Regions from separate parts of the Paenibacillus durus genome, predicted to be linked through region 2. Evidence: riboswitches for the same ligand, from Rfam matches in the RefSeq annotation. Region 2 holds a riboswitch; the other holds the start of a gene.

Region 1 (7,638 bases), 340 kb from region 2:
ACTGTCTCGCCTTCATGGAACGCACGGTCGGCGCCCAAATGGTATTTTACATCTCCGGTCCAGCCGTAGTTGATGCCCATGGACCCTTCGGACGGGAACAGCTCCTTGTTCGGAGAATGGTGGAATTCGGAAAAAATAATATCGTACGGTTTGCCCAAAATATGCGCGAGCACATTCAAACGGCCCCGGTGGGCCATGCCCATCAGGATATGCTCCGCGCCGTCATGCGCGGCCGCCCGGACAATTTCGTCCAGCATAGGAACAAGCGCATCATTGCCTTCCAGACTGAACCGCTTCTGGCCGACAAATGTCTTATGCAGGAATGTCTCGAACTGCTCCACCTGGATGAGCCGGCCCAGCAGCCCTTTGCGTTCCGCCGGCGTGAGCGGAGCGGGCGAGGTGGCCGATTCGGCCTGACTGTTCAGCCAGCGAAGCTCCTGTTCGTCGTGGACATGGCTGAATTCGTAGGCAATCGTCTTGGTATAGGTTTGGCGCATCCGGTGATAAGCGTCCCAGCCGGTCAGCACATCCTGCGGAGCGTTCTCCCAGATGAGCGAAGCCGGCAGGGCAAGCAAATCTTCGCGCGTAAGCTCATAAGTCTCGGGGTCCAGCCATTTGGCCATGGAGGTATGACCCTGTCCCAGCGGGTCGATGTCGGCTGCCAGATGGCCAAAAATGCGGATGCTTGCGATCAGCTTGGAAGCTCTAACCGCTTTGCGAAGCCAATCGGTATCGGCGGGCAAGGCCGGTCCGGGAGTCCTTGCAGCCTCGGATGTCAGCGGAGGAGAACCGTAGATGGTGAATAGTTCGCGGTAGTGGGCTTCCACTGAAAAAGGATCTTCGGCGAAATGTTCGTACTTTTCCTGAATGTAGCCCAGATTGGGACCGTAATACTTGCTCCAGACGGATTCGTTGTAGGACTCTTTGGCTGACATGAAACATCCTCCTAACGGTTAAGCTCCAAAGGTGGCGCTGATTAAGGAGGCCCTCTGTTGGAGCTGCGGTGGTTACGTTTACATTCTATAACAAAGACAAACCATTATAAAGCTAATGCCTCATCCTATTGTGCTCCTTTCAACATTTGTAATCAATTCAAGCTTTCGTCCAATCCGTTCGAAAAAAGGCATAATTATGTACAGGACCAAATAACCAAACAAATGATTCGCTATTTCCAAAAAATTTTGGTTAACAGACTTGAAAAATGGGTATTTGTCGTATATAGTTCATTCATACTACTAAGATCATACATATGTTCAAATTATTTCTACTGCCGGGTGCCGTTTGATCAACTCTATTTTTTCTCCGCGCATACTTACTTATTTCCAAAATTCGACACACTTTAGGACGAACTTCTTGTATAATATTCTTGCAAGACTCATTGTGATGAGAATCAATATCAGATCCTTGAATGCAAGGGTCCAGTAAAAGGTAAACCTGCTGAAAGGCAGGGGCACAAAGTCACGGGTCTAAGGTTATTTTTATATACTACGACGGCCGGACTGCCTGGGGACAAAAATCTTAGGAGGAGATTTTTTGGACAAGTCCAACCAGGGGAACATCGGAGAGCTGCAGACGTTAGAGCTTGATATGGAATGGGTGTATTTGCTTCTGAAAGCCAAGAAGCAAGGGCTTCAAGTGGATGAGATTCGTCGGTTCTTCAATGACAGGACACTTAAGGCAATGTAGCAAGAGGGGTCTGAAAGGGCATTATCAATTGATATTTGAAAGAGGACATGGCGGCGCGGCGTCATGTCCTCTTTATGTTTGTGGGCTTTACTGGATTACTGGTCCTTCTGTTCAAGACGCCATTTCTGGTAATCCAGAAACTCCTTAAACTCGCGCTTGCTGACGCCTGAAGCCATAGCCTCCTGCACTAGCTTGAACCATTCGGAATCCAGCATTTCCTCCTGCGTATCGGAGTTCTCTCCATAGAGAAGAACGTGAACGGGAACGTCCAGAGCCTCGGCAATTTTTTCAATGAATTGGATAGAGGGGTTGGATTGAATGTTGCGTTCAACATTGCTCAAGTATGATTTGGCCACATCAGCCTTGCTGGCCAGCTCGGATAAAGACAAGCCCTTCTCCAGACGAAGATGCTGAATGTGTTGTCCTATATTATCTGGCACGATGAGTTACGCCCCCCTCCTTGTTTTTTTGGTACTAGTATAGCAAAGGTCTGCATACAAGGCAAAGCAGGCATTTTCCAGAATTTCTAACGAATCCGAAAGCTATAATCCGGCTGGACGCTATTCTATCCCTTCGATTTCTGCGGCGGCGCGCCGATGAATCGTCAAGGTAACCGCACGCCCCGGGAGCTGACGTACAGGTCATACCATTCCTTACGGGTAAGCGTAAGCTTGTCCGCGCCTTCGCAGGCTGCGATGCGCTTCGGACTTACCGTTCCGATAACGGGCTGAATCGCGGCCGGATGCGTCATCAGCCAGGAGAGGACTATCGCTTCCGGGGTCGTCCCTTTCTCATCGGCCAGCGTACGGACAAGGCGCGCGGTGCTGCGGACCGTTTCGGATTCTCCGTCCAGCGGGCGTCCGCTGTATTTGCCCTGGGCCAGCGGCCCCCACGCCTGAAGCTGGATATTCTCCAGCCTGCAGTGCTCGATCGTTCCTTCGGGCATGCCTTGCTCTCTCCAGGCTTGCTGATTGACGCTTACGACCGAATCGAGCCAGTAGATCTTCTCAAGGCTCATCTCCAACTGATTGACGATAAACGGCTCTTCGCTGTATGCCTGAAGCAGCTTGATTTGCCCCTGGCTCATATTGGAGACGCCGAAATGCCGCACCTTGCCGGATTGCTTAAGCAGGTGAAGCGCTTCGCCCACCTCTTCAGGGTCCATCAGCGGATCGGGCCGGTGAAGCAGCAGAATATCCAGGTATTCTACTCCCAGACGAGACAGGATGCCGTCCACACTGCTTAGGATATGGCTCTTGGAGAAATCGAACACGTTGGAGCTTTCGCCGGGTTCGGCCAGCTTAATGCCGCACTTCGATTGAAGAATGATCCGTTCACGCAGCTCCGGCCGTTCTTTAAGGACGGTGCCGAATACTTGCTCCGCTTTGCCGCGGGTATAAATATCAGCGTGATCGAACATATTGATGCCGATGGAGAGCGCCGCTTCGACAGCCTCATGTCCTTCCTTGATTTGCTCTTTAGTAATCGCCTCGCGGTCCCAGCCTCCGCCAAGGCCCATACAGCCCAGGACAAGCCGGCTTGCGGGAATTCCGCGCTTGTTAAGCGGTAACGTTTTCAATTCAATCCCTCCGTCATAGTGGTAGATGATTTCAGAGATATTGTACAACTTTGGAAGCCGGTATGATACTTTTAATCGCTTAAGAAGCGGTGCCAGGCGGCATACAAGGGGGTTACTCCTTCAGATCCAAGGGCTTCCCGATATCGCCGAGCTTGTGCGCCCGTACGTCAGCGTACAGGCGCTTCAGCCATTTCAGTTCCGTCAGGCTGTGCTCATATTTGCCGTACATGAGATGCAACGCGGCGCGGGGAACGGTGGAAACATGCTCTTCATAGACCTGATAAGCGAGATTGACCTGATGCTCGGTCTCTCGGATGCGCTCCTCCAGCAGTTTCGCAATCTTGTCCGGATCAACATGCCGGGAGAAGGCGAGCGCGAGGTACATCGGATGATAGAGGGTGTCGTTCTGCTTGAACAGCTGCAGCAGGAGCTGCTCGAACAGGGCCTTTCCCGAATCTGTAATTCGGTATATGGTTTTGTCCGGCCGGTCGCTGCTGCGGATAATCTCAACCTGCGTAATCTGTCCGTTCTTGGCCAACTGGTCGACGGCGTAGTACAGGGAGCCCATTTGCAGCTTCGTAATCTGATCGATCGCGCGGTCTTTCATCACCAGCATCATTTCATAGGGATGCATGTCCCGTTCCAGCAGCAGTCCGAGAATAGCCAGCTTCATTGACATGGCAGCTCTAATCCTTGCTTGTCGCCGGCTGCGGAGCATTACTGCGGGTGAAGAGGCGGTCCTTCGGCATGAGCAGCACGGCCGCGAGCCCTAGCACCGCCGGAATAAGCGCCCACAGGAACGTATGCGCAATGGAGGAAGACAGCGCGGCTGAGATTTTCTCAAGCACGGGAGCCGGAATCTGAGCTCTTGCTTCCGGGGTCAGCGCGGCTCGCGGATCGCCGAAGGCGGAGGACTGGGCGCTGCCGCCGAACGCGGCGCTTAGTTGGTCCGTGAACAAATTGCGCTGGATGATGCCGAAGATGGTGATCCCGAGCGTCATGCCAAGCGAACGCATAAAGGTGCATGTCGACGTGGCCGAACCGCGCTGGCGGACATCAAAATGATGGACAGAGGACATGTTGAGCACCGAGAAGGAGAATCCGACGCCAAATCCGGTTACAGCCATAAAGGCGTTGACCTGCAGGCGGGTAGTATCCGGCGACAGGGTCCCAAGCAGAGCAACGCCTGCGACGAAGAAGACAGTGGACAGCAGCATGATGTTCCGGAAGCTGGCCCGGGCTGTCAGCTGTCCGCCAAGCTGGGCGCCGGCGACCGAACCGATCATCATCGGCATCAGAATCAGGCCGGAATTCGTAGCGGAGCCGCCGAATACGCCCTGCACGAAGATCGGGATGTAGACGGTTGCCACAATGAAAGCTGAGCCGTAGAAGAGAGCGGCCAGAGCGCTTGTCGCGAACAGCCTGTTCCGGAACATGCTGAAGGTGATCACGGGTTCAGCCACGCGCCGTTCAATGAACAGAAAGGCGATCAGAAGCACCGCGAAGCCCGCGAACAAGCCTAGAATGGCTGAGGAGCCCCAGGCATATTCCTGTCCGCCCAGCTCCAGAGCGAACATGAGGCAGATAATCGCGCCGACCAGCGTAAAGGCGCCGCCCCAGTCGATCCGCTGCTTGGAGTGAGTCACCGATTCTTTGTAGGCCAGAGCGATCATGATGAAGGCGATCACCCCGAGAGGGAGATTGATGTAGAATATCCAGCGCCAGCCGACATAATCGGTGATATAAGCGCCGAGCAGCGGACCGAGCACGCTTGAGATGCCGAAGACCGCGCCGAACAGTCCTGTCATCTTGCCGCGCTTCTCCGGTGGAAAGATATCGAATATAATCGTGAACGCGATCGGCATCAGCGCGCCGCCGCCCACACCCTGGATTGCCCGGTAGATGCTGAGCTGGGTAATGCTGCCCGCGGTGCCGCAGAGGGCCGAGCCGATCAGGAACAGCAGCAGTCCGAGCATGAAGAAGCGTTTGCGTCCGTACATATCGGACAGCTTGCCGAAGACGGGAGTACCGGCCATCACCATAACCATATACGCCGAGGTTACCCATACGAGCTTGTCCATCCCTCCGAGGTCGGAGACAATGGTTCCCAGAGCGTCCCTGCGGAAAACAACAGGTCTATACCGCCGCTTCCTTGGTGCGCAGCTGTCTGGATTCGATATAACTGATGAAGAACTCCGTAAGCACCGGATCGAATTGGCTGCCCGAACACGCTCTGAGCTCGACAATCGCCTCTTCCACGGATTTGGTCTGCTGATAAGGACGTTCCGTCGTCATGGCATCAAAGGAATCGATAATGGTCAGCATCCGGCACAGCCTCGGAATCTCCTCGCCCTTGAAGCCGTGCGGGTAGCCTTTGCCGTCGTACCTTTCGTGGTGCAGCTCGATGTAAGGGGCCAAATCCTTGAACTTGTCGCCCATCAGCGCCATTTGCTTCCCCCAGGTTACATGCCATTTTACCATTTCCCACTCCTCGGGCGTGAGCTTCTCCTTCTTGTTCAGTATGCCCCAGGGAATTTCGAGCTTGCCGATGTCATGGATTAGCGAACCCAGCGTGAACTGGCGCTTCGACAGGCTGTCCAGCATGAGCAGCTCGCTGACGTCCATAGCGTACCGGAATACCCGTTTGGAATGTTTAAACGTTTCCAGGTCCTTGTACATGAACAGGTTGAGCTGCTGCTCGATATCCCGTACGTCCTGGCTGAAATCGATATCCCGCTCTTGCGGCGATTGGTGGCCGTAGACATGGACCATATTCTTGCCCTGCTTCTTGGCGTAGTACAATGCCTGGTCGGCCTGATCGACAAGCTCCGATTTGTCGTGAATGTCGCTGCGATAGCCCGCAATTCCAGAAGAAAAGGACAAGCAGCCTTGAGGGAAAATTTCAGCCCCTTCAAAATAAGAGTTGTTCAGCGTTTTGCGCAGGCGGTCGAGAAAGCTTTTAGCCTGTTCGGTGTCATGTGAGGGCATCAGGATCGTGAATTCTTCCCCGCCGTAGCGGGAGACGACCATTTCCGCGCCGCCGCATTCCTTTTTCAGCAATTCCGCCAAAAAAACGATCAGCCCGTCACCCTTAAGATGGCCGAAGTGGTCATTATATTTCTTGAAATCGTCGATATCGATCATGGCCAGCGACAAGGAGGAGCCCGTGCTCCGGGATTTGCGCATTTCCACTTCCAGCGTCAGCTCGAAATAGCTGTGGTTGAACAGACCTGTCCGCGGGTCCCGGTTGGCACGTTCCTCAATGTCCCGGTACATCGCGAACATCTGCTTGAACGCATAAGACAGCAGAACGCTGAGGCAGAGAAACAGAGCCAGCCCGAAAATGTGATTATGGTATAAAAGGATGACCAGCACAAGCGCCAGCACCAGGGTGCTGAGGTAGGCAATAATCGTATCCTTCAGCATTCCTTTTAGCGTTTCGTACAGGTTCTCATTATAGAAGACATAGTAGTAAAAGACGATCAGCATCGTATTCAGCACAAAGTATATGGCCATGCCTCCGGCATACGCCAGGAGATGGTCGTCCATTAGCGGTCCCCGTACCCCTCCCAGGGCAGTAAAGGAGAAGGAAGCCGAGGCGATAATGATCGAGTATATGGCAAAGTTGATCAGGTGCTTCCACCAGACAGTCTTGCGTTCAATCAGAAAAATAACCGCGGACGAGACCAGAAGCACGGTTAAGCTGAATGAGGGGCCAAATACGAAAATACAGGCCAGATAAACGGAAGAGTCGAGGGATAACCCGTTGCCCTGCGGAGGAAGCTGGAATGTAAAGATCGTTAATACGGCAGCCGCTCCGGATAGCGCATACACCCACACCCAAGTTGAAGTTGTATAGTGAATTAAAGCGCCCTGATTATATATCGTGAACAGACCGAGTCCCGTCAGACAAATCGCAAATGCGTAAAGGTGACCCAGGTTCAGCTTGGCCACGGCCGTTTTCCACTTTGGCAAAAGTCACCCTCCTCTCGCAAGTATCGTGATTGTCCCATTTATTTTAAGGGAATTACAAGGAATTTCATAGATGCCGACTGGCAAAATACGCGAATACAAGGAGAAATACAAGAAAGGATAAGCGTGAAGCTTAGTATTAGAAAAAAGGCTGCTTAGGCTTTGGGGTTGGAGCTTCTTGGTATGCTAAAAAGCAGGCTGAACGTCAGCCTGCCCTCTGTTTCATTCAATTAACGGCCGCCGCCGATGAGTCTGAATCCGGAGGTCAAAGCCATAACTACGGAAGCAACGATAACCGTATTGATGATAATGCGCGAATACAGCATGCCGTCCCATTTTTTTTTCACAATTGTTCCCCCCTTTCGGCAATGGATCGTCAAGACTGCTTGGCTTCCATCTCC
Region 2 (7,638 bases):
GTGCTGTCCGTCACACCGGAAGGCTATACGATTAAAGGATTGCTCGAAGCGCAGAAGAATATGTACGATTACCACAGCCAGCTTGTGGCTACCCATCCGTTCTCATCCCAGTGGTGGCAATGGCCCTTTATGAAGCGTCCGGTATGGTTCTTCAGCGGGGGAGAAGGATTGCCGGCAGGCCAGACCAGCAGCATTGTAACGATGGGCAACCCGCTGATCTGGTGGACAGGGGTTTTTGCCATCCTAGCTGTCCTGTGGCTGACGCTGAAACGCCGGGAAAAGCCGCAATACGTCATTTGGATCGGCTATTTTTCCCAATACATTCCCTGGATGCTCGTTCCGCGCGAGACGTTCCTTTACCATTATTTCGCCATGGTTCCGTTCATGATTCTGGCGCTGGTCTATATGCTGAAGCTGTCGGACAGCGTGTTCCCCGAATCCCGGTCGAGAGTCATCCGTTATGTGTACGTCGCTGCGGCGGCGCTGCTATTTATCATGTTCTATCCCGTCTTGTCGGGCATGCAGGTTAGCGGGGATTACGTGACAGGCTTCCTGCGCTGGTTCCCGACTTGGGTCTTTTAGAGTTACGGCCGTCTATAATTTAGGAGGAAAAGAAATGAAAGCCAGATACAGCGTGATCGTCCCGATGTATAATGAAGAAGAAGTGATTTCCCATACTTACGAGCGTCTAAAAGAAGTCATGGACCGCAGCGGAGACGCGTACGAGCTGATCTTCGTGAACGATGGAAGCCGGGACCGCTCAGCCGATATGATCCGGGAGATTGCAGACCAGGACGGTCATGTGAAGCTGATTGACTTCTCGCGGAATTTCGGCCACCAAATCGCGATTACCGCAGGCATGGATTATGCCCGGGGGGAAGCGGTCGTCGTTATCGACGCAGATCTACAGGACCCGCCCGAAGTCATACTTGAGCTGATTGCCAAGTGGAAGCAGGGATATGAAGTGGTGTATGCCAAACGGATGAAGCGCCACGGTGAAACATTTTTCAAAAAAATCACCGCCAAGCTGTTTTACCGTCTGCTGAGCAGGTTGACGAGCGTGGATATTCCCACCGATACAGGTGACTTCCGCCTGATCGACCGCAAGGTGTGCGACGTTTTGCGCGAACTGAAGGAGAAGAACCGCTATGTCAGAGGGCTTGTCAGTTGGGTCGGCTTCCGCCAGACGATGGTGGAATATGTCCGCGAGGAGCGCTTTGCCGGGGAGACCAAATATCCGCTCAAAAAAATGATCCGGTTTGCGCTCGACGGCATCACGTCCTTTTCGCACAAACCGCTCAAAATTGCGTCTTACCTTGGGTTTTTGCTTTCGTTTTCCAGCTTTGTCTTCTTGTTCTTCGTGCTGATGCAGAAGTGGTTTACGTCCCGTACGGTACCCGGCTGGGCTTCCATCGTCGGCGTGAACCTGCTGTTTAACGGAATTGTGCTTATGATCCTCGGAGTAATCGGCGAATATATCGGCCGGATATACGATGAATCGAAGGACCGGCCGCTATACATTGTCCGCGAAGCGGTAGGCTGCAGAAACCTGAAGGAAGAGGAAGCCGAGCTTTTTCGGGAGGAAGCCGGACAACCACGGAAGGGTGTACCCCATGAATAACAAAAATGTGCGAGGCGATTTCCTTCAGTTCGTTAAATTTAATATTGTCGGCCTGCTGAATACGCTGGTAGATATGGCCGTGTTCGCGCTGCTGAACTCGCTCGGGCTGTTCTATGTCGTCGCCCAGGTCATCTCCTATGCCGCAGGAACGGCCAACAGCTTTATTTTGAACAGTAAAATAACGTTCAAGGACCGGCAGCGGAGCAAGGAAGAAGGATTTGATCATAGGCAGCTTCTGAGGTTTATAGCATTGAATCTGTTTGTGCTGTGCATATCCCTGCTGCTCATGAGCGTTCTAATCGGCCGTCTGAGATTGCAGGAACTGTCGTCGAAGGTATTGGTTACGTTTGTTACGGTCATCATCAATTTTTTTGGCAGCAGAAAATGGGTGTTTGTGAAGCCGAAGCAGTCTCTGCCTGTCTCCGGTGAGGCGATCTCAGGAGCAGATGCGGAGCGACGATAGAGGGTGAAGATATTGCGCAAGCTTTCTTATATCATAATTATCGCCGGCGTTCTGCTTATCCTTTATCCGAAGGCCAGCGAATGGTTTGAAGATTGGCAGCAGCAGAAGCTGCTGAAGGAAGCGGAGCAGAGCTTTGAACAAAGTGCGGAGACGGCTCAGAATTCGGCCGATCCCGATCTGCGGCTCAAATACGCCAAAGTGACACAGCTGCTTGCCGAAGAATCGGCCTTGGACGAGCAGTCGCAGCTCGCGGCGGATAAAGGCGGTTCAGACGTAGACGAGAAGGCGATCGCGCTGATTGAGATCGATAAAATCAACGTTAAGCTTCCCGTGCTTGAAGGAGCCACCAAAGCCAATATGCGGCATGCGGCCGTGCATTTGACCGAGACCGCTCCGCTTGGAGAAATTGGAAATGCGGCTATCGCCGCTCACCGCGCCCATACCAAGGGAAGACTGTTCAACCGCCTGAATGAGGTGGAGATTGGCGATACGATTTCTGTTAAGACCAAAGGGAAGGTCTATAACTATACGGTCTACGATATCTCGATTGTCGAGCCTACTGACGTGTCCGTGCTGGAAGGCAATAACAAAGACCGCATCCTTACGCTCATCACATGCGATCCGCTGATTAATCCGACACATCGGTTAATTGTACACGCAAAGCTCCCGTGACTGTCGCGGAAATATGGGAAAATAGGCAATTGACCAGGTATATTTTCCTAGTTTCCTATTGATAATTTATATAAATATGGTAATCTGATATTAGAAAAGCTAACCACGATAACGGCAAACCTATCGAAAGATAGGGACGCAAAGCTAGAGGGCCTTCCCGCAAGGATGGCAGCCAGCTACCGAATGAAGAGGCTTTTTTATTTATTCATTTTTAAAAAATAATGGCATTTATACCATATATTCAAAAGAGATGGAACTTGTACGATAATGGCAAACCTATCGAAAGGTAGGGACGCAAAGCTAAAGGGCCTTCCCGGGAGGATGGCAGCCAGCTACCGAAAGGAGTTTTATCTATGAAGAAGTTTTATTTCATACTTCTCATATTATTTACATTAGCCACCTCCGTTCCAGTTATCCCGGCAGCCGCCGCGAGCGGCAGTTCCGAATGGCTCGACACTTCGAATTTAAGCCAAGGCGTTGTTGGCATTCAATATAACGCTCCTCAGGGCAAGCGCACGAAACTGATGATTACGAAGAACGGCAGCAGTTATACTTACAACCTCTTCGCATCAGAGCCCAACGAGTCCTTCCCGCTGCAGCTAGGCAGCGGCTCCTATAAAGTTTCCATCCTTGAGAATACCAGCGGCAACAAGTATAAAATCATATATTCCGATTCTATCGACCTTTCGGTAAGCGACCCTAACGCCGTATATCTGAGCTCTGTGCAGAATGTTAAATGGAGTCCGTCCGACAAAGCGATCCAAAAAGCGAAACAACTCACCCAGAATGCCAACACCGACAAAGAAAAAGTAACCGCCATCTATAACTATATCGTCTCCAATGTAAAATACGACTACGCATTGGCAGCCAACGTATCCACCGACTATGTGCCGGACATCGACAGAACGCTTACCAGCAAAAAAGGAATTTGCTACGACTATGCTTCCCTCTTTGCCGCTATGCTCCGCAGTGTGAACGTTCCCGCTAAGCTAGTGATGGGTGAAAGCAGCTATGTATCTCAATACCATGCATGGAATGAAGTCCTCATTGATGGGCAGTGGGTGACTATTGACACGACGGTAGACGCCGGCTTGGGTAAGAGTAATAAATCGGTCTCCCTGATTAAAAACGCCAGCAAATATACCGGTGTGAAATATTATTAAGCAACTGAAAGCTTCATGAATGAAATGTACAATCCGCTTAAATAATAAGTGGATTGTTTTTTTGTATTTAGGGGTTGCCATATTCCCAAAGAAGAGGTATTATAGGTAAGTCGTCCTCGGGGGACACAAGCTTTTATCGACAAGATAAAATAAACTTTCAAAAAAAGCTTGCGTTTCTGTAGAGTGTATGATATATTATAAAAGTTGCTGCTGAGGCAAAGTTGAGCGGCGGCAAAGAAGTTTGATCTTTGAAAACTGAACAACGAGTGAGTGGGAATTCGCTTTTAGCGAGTTCCAAAAATAAGATGAATTTCACAGCGTGTTTCACGCTTTTGAAATGCCATCCTTGAGAATGCAAATTCTCGTCAGATGTTTCAAATTGAGCTAATCGCTCTTTCAATACTTTATTGGAGAGTTTGATCCTGGCTCAGGACGAACGCTGGCGGCGTGCCTAATACATGCAAGTCGAGCGGAGTCTTTTGGAGAGCTTGCTCTTCAAAAGACTTAGCGGCGGACGGGTGAGTAACACGTAGGCAATCTGCCCCTTGGACTGGGATAACTACCGGAAACGGTAGCTAATACCGGATAATTCCTCTTAGCTCCTGCTAAGAGGCTGAAAGGCGGAGCAATCTGTCACCAAGGGATGGGCCTGCGGCGCATTAGCTAGTTGGTGGGGTAACGGCTCACCAAGGCGACGATGCGTAGCCGACCTGAGAGGGTGAACGGCCACACTGGGACTGAGACACGGCCCAGACTCCTACGGGAGGCAGCAGTAGGGAATCTTCCGCAATGGGCGAAAGCCTGACGGAGCAACGCCGCGTGAGTGATGAAGGTTTTCGGATCGTAAAGCTCTGTTGCCAGGGAAGAACGTCTTGTAGAGTAACTGCTACAAGAGTGACGGTACCTGAGAAGAAAGCCCCGGCTAACTACGTGCCAGCAGCCGCGGTAATACGTAGGGGGCAAGCGTTGTCCGGAATTATTGGGCGTAAAGCGCGCGCAGGCGGCTGTTTAAGTCTGGTGTTTAAACCATGGGCTCAACCTGTGGTCGCACTGGAAACTGGGCAGCTTGAGTGCAGAAGAGGAAAGTGGAATTCCACGTGTAGCGGTGAAATGCGTAGAGATGTGGAGGAACACCAGTGGCGAAGGCGACTTTCTGGGCTGTAACTGACGCTGAGGCGCGAAAGCGTGGGGAGCAAACAGGATTAGATACCCTGGTAGTCCACGCCGTAAACGATGAGTGCTAGGTGTTAGGGGTTTCGATACCCTTGGTGCCGAAGTTAACACAGTAAGCACTCCGCCTGGGGAGTACGGTCGCAAGACTGAAACTCAAAGGAATTGACGGGGACCCGCACAAGCAGTGGAGTATGTGGTTTAATTCGAAGCAACGCGAAGAACCTTACCAGGTCTTGACATCCCTCTGAATCCTCTAGAGATAGAGGCGGCCTTCGGGACAGAGGAGACAGGTGGTGCATGGTTGTCGTCAGCTCGTGTCGTGAGATGTTGGGTTAAGTCCCGCAACGAGCGCAACCCTTGACTTTAGTTGCCAGCAGGTCAAGCTGGGCACTCTAGAGTGACTGCCGGTGACAAACCGGAGGAAGGTGGGGATGACGTCAAATCATCATGCCCCTTATGACCTGGGCTACACACGTACTACAATGGCCGGTACAACGGGAAGCGAAGCCGCGAGGCGGAGCCAATCTTAGAAAGCCGGTCTCAGTTCGGATTGCAGGCTGCAACTCGCCTGCATGAAGTCGGAATTGCTAGTAATCGCGGATCAGCATGCCGCGGTGAATACGTTCCCGGGTCTTGTACACACCGCCCGTCACACCACGAGAGTTTACAACACCCGAAGTCGGTGGGGTAACCGCAAGGAGCCAGCCGCCGAAGGTGGGGTAGATGATTGGGGTGAAGTCGTAACAAGGTAGCCGTATCGGAAGGTGCGGCTGGATCACCTCCTTTCTATGGAGAATCGTTTCCCGTAGCGGAAACATTCAAATGCGGAAGTTTGACTTCCGGCAACGCTCACTCGTTGCTCAGTTTTGAGAGTTCAAGCTCTCAAATCTTGATCCTTGAAAACTGGATACCGAAACGAAAATTGCGTTTTAGAACATCTTTTAGCTGAACTTGTGTCCAAACAAGTTGAAATAGTTATTAGCTGAGAGCGAAGATTTTCGAATGAGAGCGACTTTTGGCTTGAAAGGCGAAAGCGAACGGAGACATCCGGAAGCGGCCTTTCAAACAAGACGGAGCGATCAGGCGGAAATTGGAGCGTTGGTTAAGCTAGTAAGAGCACACGGAGGATGCCTAGGCGCCAGGAGCCGATGAAGGACGTGGCGAACAACGAAAAGGCCTCGGGGAGCTGTAAGCAAGCTTTGATCCGGGGGTGTCCGAATGGGGAAACCCGGCTGTGGTAATGCACAGTCACTTCTCTCTGAATTCATAGGAGAGCTAGAGGCAGACCAGGGGAACTGAAACATCTAAGTACCCTGAGGAAGAGAAAACAAGAGTGATTCCGTCAGTAGCGGCGAGCGAACGCGGAACAGCCTAAACCGAAGAGCTTGCTCTTCGGGGTTGTGGGACGTCTCACATGGAGTTACAAAGGAACGGTTTAAGCGAAGAGGTCTGGAAAGGCCCGCTAGAAGAGGTAAAAGCCCTGTAGCTGAAAAGTCGTTCCCTCCGAGACGGATCCCGAGTAGTGCGGGGCACGTGAAACCCCGTATGAATCCGGCAGGACCATCTGCCAAGGCTAAATACTCCCTGGCGACCGATAGTGAAACAGTACCGTGAGGGAAAGGTGAAAAGCACCCCGGAAGGGGAGTGAAACAGGTCCTGAAACCGTGTGCTTACAAGAAGTCAGAGCCCGTTATCTGGGTGATGGCGTGCCTTTTGTAGAATGAACCGGCGAGTTACGTTTAACGTGCAAGGTTAAGGCGAGGAGCCGGAGCCGCAGCGAAAGCGAGTCTGAATAGGGCGACTTAGTACGTGGGCGTAGACCCGAAACCGTGTGATCTACCCCTGTCCAGGGTGAAGGTGCGGTAACACGCACTGGAGGCCCGAACCCACGAACGTTGAAAAGTTCGGGGATGAGGTGGGGGTAGCGGAGAAATTCCAATCGAACTCGGAGATAGCTGGTTCTCCCCGAAATAGCTTTAGGGCTAGCCTCGGTGAATGAGAGTAATGGAGGTAGAGCACTGATTGGGTGCGGGGCCCGCAAGGGTTACCAAGCTCAGTCAAACTCCGAATGCCATCTACTTGTCGCCGGGAGTCAGACAGTGAGTGCTAAGATCCATTGTCAAAAGGGAAACAGCCCAGACCATCAGCTAAGGTCCCCAAGTGTGTGTTAAGTGGGAAAGGATGTGGAGTTGCACAGACAACCAGGATGTTGGCTTAGAAGCAGCCACCATTGAAAGAGTGCGTAATAGCTCACTGGTCGAGTGACTCTGCGCCGAAAATGTAACGGGGCTAAACACACCACCGAAGCTATGGCTTGATGCTTGCATCAGGGGTAGGGGAGCGTTGTGTATACATTGAAGGTTGACTGTAAGGACAGCTGGAGCGTACACAAGTGAGAATGCCGGTATGAGTAACGAAAAGATCAGTGAGAATCTGATCCGCCGAAAGCCCAAGGTTTCCTGAGGAAGGCTCGTCCGCTCAGGGTAAGTCGGGACCTAAGGCGAGGCCGACAGGCGTAGTCGAAGGACAACAGGTTGATATTCCTG

Evidence for each region. Region 2 has a riboswitch for cyclic di-GMP ahead of PDUR_RS03315 (transglutaminase-like domain-containing protein). Riboswitches for the same ligand answer to the same signal wherever they lie in the genome.
Region 1: it holds a riboswitch for cyclic di-GMP, as region 2 does, so the genes downstream of both, PDUR_RS29605 (anti-repressor SinI family protein) here and PDUR_RS03315 (transglutaminase-like domain-containing protein) in region 2, are expected to answer to the same signal.

Annotation. Positions count from the first base shown of each region.
Region 1 is NZ_CP009288.1:376,294-383,931, forward strand. Features, by position in the region: gene PDUR_RS01775 (2-oxoglutarate dehydrogenase E1 component) at 1-935, opposite strand, end outside; cyclic di-GMP riboswitch class I at 1,418-1,507, shown strand; gene PDUR_RS29605 (anti-repressor SinI family protein) at 1,534-1,686, shown strand; gene PDUR_RS01780 (helix-turn-helix domain-containing protein) at 1,782-2,126, opposite strand; gene PDUR_RS01785 (aldo/keto reductase) at 2,291-3,265, opposite strand; gene PDUR_RS01790 (PadR family transcriptional regulator) at 3,378-3,944, opposite strand; partial or broken gene PDUR_RS01795 (MDR family MFS transporter) at 3,952-5,379, opposite strand; gene PDUR_RS01800 (bifunctional diguanylate cyclase/phosphohydrolase) at 5,402-7,240, opposite strand; gene PDUR_RS01805 (DUF5317 domain-containing protein) at 7,614-7,638, opposite strand, start outside.
Region 2 is NZ_CP009288.1:719,842-727,479, forward strand. Features, by position in the region: gene PDUR_RS27730 (phospholipid carrier-dependent glycosyltransferase) at 1-582, shown strand, start outside; gene PDUR_RS03300 (glycosyltransferase family 2 protein) at 617-1,621, shown strand; gene PDUR_RS03305 (GtrA family protein) at 1,614-2,084, shown strand; gene PDUR_RS03310 (class D sortase) at 2,097-2,756, shown strand; cyclic di-GMP riboswitch class I at 2,860-2,940, shown strand; cyclic di-GMP riboswitch class I at 3,016-3,096, shown strand; gene PDUR_RS03315 (transglutaminase-like domain-containing protein) at 3,110-3,919, shown strand; rRNA gene PDUR_RS03320 (16S ribosomal RNA) at 4,324-5,878, shown strand; rRNA gene PDUR_RS03325 (23S ribosomal RNA) at 6,193-7,638, shown strand, end outside.